Regions from separate parts of the Fontibacillus forbon genome, predicted to be linked through region 1. Evidence: a T-box and tRNA genes for the amino acid it is inferred to sense, from the RefSeq annotation. Region 1 holds a T-box; the other holds one or more tRNA genes.

The links. The T-box of region 1 lies ahead of ACLB09_RS21220 (valine--tRNA ligase). A T-box ahead of a tRNA ligase gene usually reads a tRNA of that ligase, here a tRNA-Val.
Region 2: it encodes a tRNA-Val, which carries the amino acid that the T-box ahead of ACLB09_RS21220 (valine--tRNA ligase) is inferred to sense. The anticodon was not compared.

Annotation. Positions count from the first base shown of each region.
Region 1 covers NZ_JBKGFV010000006.1:26,878-29,282, reverse strand. The annotation lists gene ACLB09_RS21225 (LysM peptidoglycan-binding domain-containing protein) at 1-320, shown strand, start outside; T-box leader at 478-749, shown strand; gene ACLB09_RS21220 (valine--tRNA ligase) at 888-2,405, shown strand, end outside.
Region 2 covers NZ_JBKGFV010000001.1:504,864-507,268, forward strand. The annotation lists gene ACLB09_RS02200 (polysaccharide deacetylase family protein) at 1-718, opposite strand, end outside; tRNA gene ACLB09_RS02205 (tRNA-Val) at 908-980, shown strand; gene ACLB09_RS02210 (hypothetical protein) at 1,288-1,545, opposite strand.

The DNA.
Region 1 (2,405 bases):
AGGACACCCAATACGGCATCAGCAAACTGTTGTCCACGCATCGTCCGGATGCCGAATCCGGGCAGATTTTGCAGGAAGAGCAGAGCGCCGTCTTGACGGCGGAGCAAAGCGATGGAGAAGAAGTCCGCTGGAAGAGCTTGTTCATCGGGAATTCCGAGGATCAGACGCCGTTCCGCAAAGTCAGACTGGTGATTGTCCAGCGTGAAGAGACATTGGATGAAATTGCGGAGCGGTATCAGCTCAGTTCCCGGGAATTGCAGCTTTACAACCGTCTGTCGGAGCAACATATATCGGAAGGACAGGTGCTTTACATCCCTTAAATTAATGTTGCTTATGATAAAAAGCTGCACGCTGAATGTGCGGCTTTTTTGTTTTTGTCCTCTGCAAGTGGACATTTGTCTATTTTCAACCCCTTTTGTTGACTCATGAAGGTATTCAAGCTATTATGATAGAGATCAGCTTAAATTAATCTTTAATGTAAAGACTTGGAATGGGAAGAGTAGGCAGTGAACCCTTCAGAGAGCGGAATTGTTACGCTGGAAAATTCCGCAGGACACAGCTGTCCGAAGTCGCCCGGGAGTCGTCCGTTTGATCCTCAGCTTCTATAGGTTAGAACGGGCCGGCAGCAACCGTTATCTGCATGAGTGTCGTAAGCGGAGATTCGCCCTGTCCCGAAAATTCGGGACGCCAAGAATCCAAGCCTGCGAAACAAAGGTGGTACCGCGAAAGATAAGCCTTTCGTCCTTTGAGACGAGAGGCTTTTTGTGTTTTTTGCCTTCGGTAAACGATATGCAGGCTGACCGGCCTGCCCTGCTCCCAGTAGCTGCGCCCTCCATTGATATCGCCTACCGCCTAGGTCATTTAATTGTTACGGAGGTTTGAGACAAATGACAGAAAATCATGAACAATCCCAGTCGGCTGAGATGCCGACAACGTACGATCCTAAAGCGGCCGAACAGAAATGGTACCGCTATTGGATGGAAGGCGGCTTTTTCAAGGCCGGAAAGAATCCGGAAGCAGAGCCTTATACGATTGTGATTCCGCCGCCCAATGTGACTGGTATGCTGCATATCGGACATGCGCTGGACTGTACGCTTCAGGATATTTTGATTCGTACAAAACGGATGCAAGGTTACGATGCGCTTTGGCTCCCGGGATCGGACCATGCCGGAATCGCCACCCAGACCAAAGTGGAGCAAAAGCTTCGCGAAGAGGGCGTGACACGGTATGATCTTGGACGCGAGAAATTCCTCGAGAAGGTATGGGAATGGAAAGATAAATATGCGGCTTCCATTCATGAGCAGTGGGCTAAAATGGGCTTCTCTCTTGATTATTCAAGAGAACGGTTTACGTTGGATGAAGGTCTTTCTTTGGCCGTACGCGAAGTGTTCGTCAAGCTCTATGAAAAAGGCTTGATCTACCGGGGCAAGTACATTATTAACTGGGACCCGGTTGCCCGCACGGCGCTTTCCGATATTGAAGTGGAATATAAAGAAGTTAACGGCCATTTGTATCATTTACGGTATCCGCTTAAAGACGGCAGCGGTTTTATTACGGTTGCCACCACGCGGCCCGAAACGATGCTTGGCGATACAGCGGTAGCGGTTCATCCCAAGGATGAGCGTTACAAGGATCTGGTAGGCAAAATGCTTGTTTTGCCGATCACCGGCCGGGAAATTCCGGTCATTGCAGATGATTATGTCGATAAGGAATTCGGCAGCGGGGCCGTGAAAATCACGCCGGCGCACGATCCGAACGACTTTGAAGTAGGCCTGCGCCATGAGTTGCCGCAAATCATCGTGATGGATGAGAGCGGTACAATGAACCAGGAAGCGGGTAAATATCAGGGACTCGACCGCAGCGAATGCCGCAAACAAATCGTTAAGGATTTGCAGGAAGCGGGCGTCCTGGTTCAAATTGAGGATCATGTCCATCAAGTCGGGCACAGCGAACGGACAGGAGCGGTAATTGAACCGTATTTGTCAACACAATGGTTCGTAAAAATGAAGCCGCTGGCTGAAGCTGCAATCGCCTCCCAAAAATCGGGCGAAGGCGTTCAGTTCGTACCGGACCGCTTTGAAAAAACGTATCTTCATTGGATCGAAAATGTCCGCGACTGGTGTATCTCCCGGCAATTATGGTGGGGGCACCGCATTCCGGCCTGGTATTGCGAAGCGACCGGGGAAATGGTTGTTGCCCATGATGAGGCGGAAGCCAAGGCCAAGCTGGGACGGGATGATATAAAACAGGATGAGGATGTTCTCGATACCTGGTTCAGCTCCGCCTTATGGCCTTTCTCGACACTCGGCTGGCCTAACGAGGAGAGCGAAGATTTCAAGCGTTATTTCCCTACAAGCGTACTGGTTACGGGATATGACATTATTCCGTTCTGGGTCTCCCGCATG
Region 2 (2,405 bases), on a different contig from region 1:
AAACCGTAACGAACGAGTAGCCGCGCTTTTTTAGCTCGGGGAGGATGGTCTTCAGCGCTTCAGAGGTTTGGTTACTGTTATGGACAAAATCATGCATCAGGACAATATCGCCATTCCTCGCGTTATCCAGCACATTGTTCACAATCCGCCGGACACCGGGAGATCTCCAATCTTTCGTATCCTGGTGCCAGGACCACAATACCATCTGCAAATGATGCTGCTTGGATAGATGGATGATCGTCTCGTTGTAGTAGCCTCCGGGAGGCCGGAAAAGCACCGGCTTTTGTCCCGTCGCCTTAAAAATGGCGTCCTGTGTTCTAGCGAGTTCGTTCTCCATGGAACTTCCCGACAGACCCTGGAAAGAGGGATGACGGAAGGAATGATTCGCGATCTCGTGTCCTTCCTGCAACTCCTGGCGCACAATTTCGGGATAGCGCTCCACCCGGTCTCCAACCAGGAAAAATGTCGCCTTTGCCTCGTACTGCTTCAGAACTTGCAGAATTTCCCGGGTTTGCTTGTCGTCAGGGCCGTCGTCGAAGGTAAAGGCAATATACTTCTCCGCGGTAGGGACTTCCCAGACAATATCGCCCCGCTCCTCGTAATAGCGGCGTTCCTTCATCTGGGCGACGGGATAGGAAGCGCTGGCTCCGGCATGTATCGGAAACAAAGCAGCGGACAAGGATAAGACCAGGGCCATGACGGTTTGCTTTTTTAACATCGGTACCTATTCCTCCATTGCAGAACATGTAGTCATCCAATCTCGGATGCGTCCTCATGCGTCATTCATGATTTCAGGTATTCGTTTATTTTGCTTCCTAAGGACGATTTTATCCAAGCCTGCCGGAAAAAACGTTTGACATCGGCTCTCCGCCCTGATAAGATAAATTTTGTCTTCACTATATATTTTGATCTGTTAGCTCAGCTGGGAGAGCACCATCTTGACAGGGTGGGGGTCAGTGGTTCGAGCCCACTACAGATCATACGGGAAAACCCTTGAGGCGTAAGGCTTCAAGGGTTTTTTCTTTTCACTTACGGCAATTTTTATGAGAAAATAAGGTATCCTGCAAAATTGACGTAAATAACTGATATTGTTTATATAAAACAAGGGTAAGGTATAACCGGGTTAGCTCATTTTTTTAAATTATAAGCCTTTTTTCGGGTATTGATCTTAATAGGGCCAAATCGCTATACTCTTAATTATTTTCTGTATAATTTCATAGAATCAATTCAATGTCCTAGCTATGAAACTTTTTATCTCTGTAATAAATGTTTATCCATATCCGGTATTTATTTCCCTAGTTTTTCAAGAAATTGAAGACCATTATAAGTTAAGCGAGGGTAACTTACTACAAGGTGAAGTTGATCACCCGTTAATTGAGGTTGAACTCCGGTGATAAATCCAGACAGAAGGGCCTGTGCTATAACGTCATTCAGTTCGATGTCTGAAATACCGGGACACCATTTATTGGCGTCTGGTTCTTCGTTAAGAATGGATACAAGTACTTTTACTAAGCATGCTTCAAATTGGGCAGTTGATTTAAACATGGTCGGAAAAAACCTCCAAATTATTATCTTATTTTCTCAGAGGATAGTTTCTACATGTAAAGCATGATATCCTCTTTACAGAAGAGAATTGTTGTTTAATTTAAGTAAATATAATCGATCACCAGTAGGATGCTTTAATAAAAATAAGGTAACCTTTCAAAGGGAGATAGCACATCGAAGATATTGTATTTAAAGTTATCGAATTAGTGGTTAATCAAGGTTGGGATAAAAAAGAATCATGGTCAAATTGTTTACCGTCTACCATTATTCTTGGTAGGTGAATTGGTATACATTTATTACAATGAATGTCTTCTTTGAAATTAGAACCTTTAAAATCTACTAGTTGATGAATTTATCTTAGATTTGGCCTTTATTCGCCATAAAAAATGCACCCCCTAGAGATCATCGGTAAACCAAAGGGTTTTTCCAATGTTTGTTCTAAAGGGTGTGCTTCATTCCGATCTGAGGGCTTTTGTTGTGTTAACTCAATTGCTTCGCTGAAACAGTGTATAATATTTGGCGTCTTCTGATATAACCGGATTCTTTTACATCAATATATCAATTTCCCCAATACTGCCGATTAATACAAGATTTTTAGGGGAGATCATCATAAAAGTATAATCTATATGACTCGGGTGAAAGATACGAGCCGGAAGTTGATCTTACAACTACATAATACTCCCTTGGGAGACCAGTTGTTGTGTTATCTCCCGGAATCATTACCCAATCACTTGATGAAGATATTAAACTATAACCAATCGCACTCTTTTCATAAACTGTAAAATAATAATTTGTATACACGGGAAGTACAATTCGAACATAGTGATTACGATTGGATTTAGTATAAAATTCCCAATTAT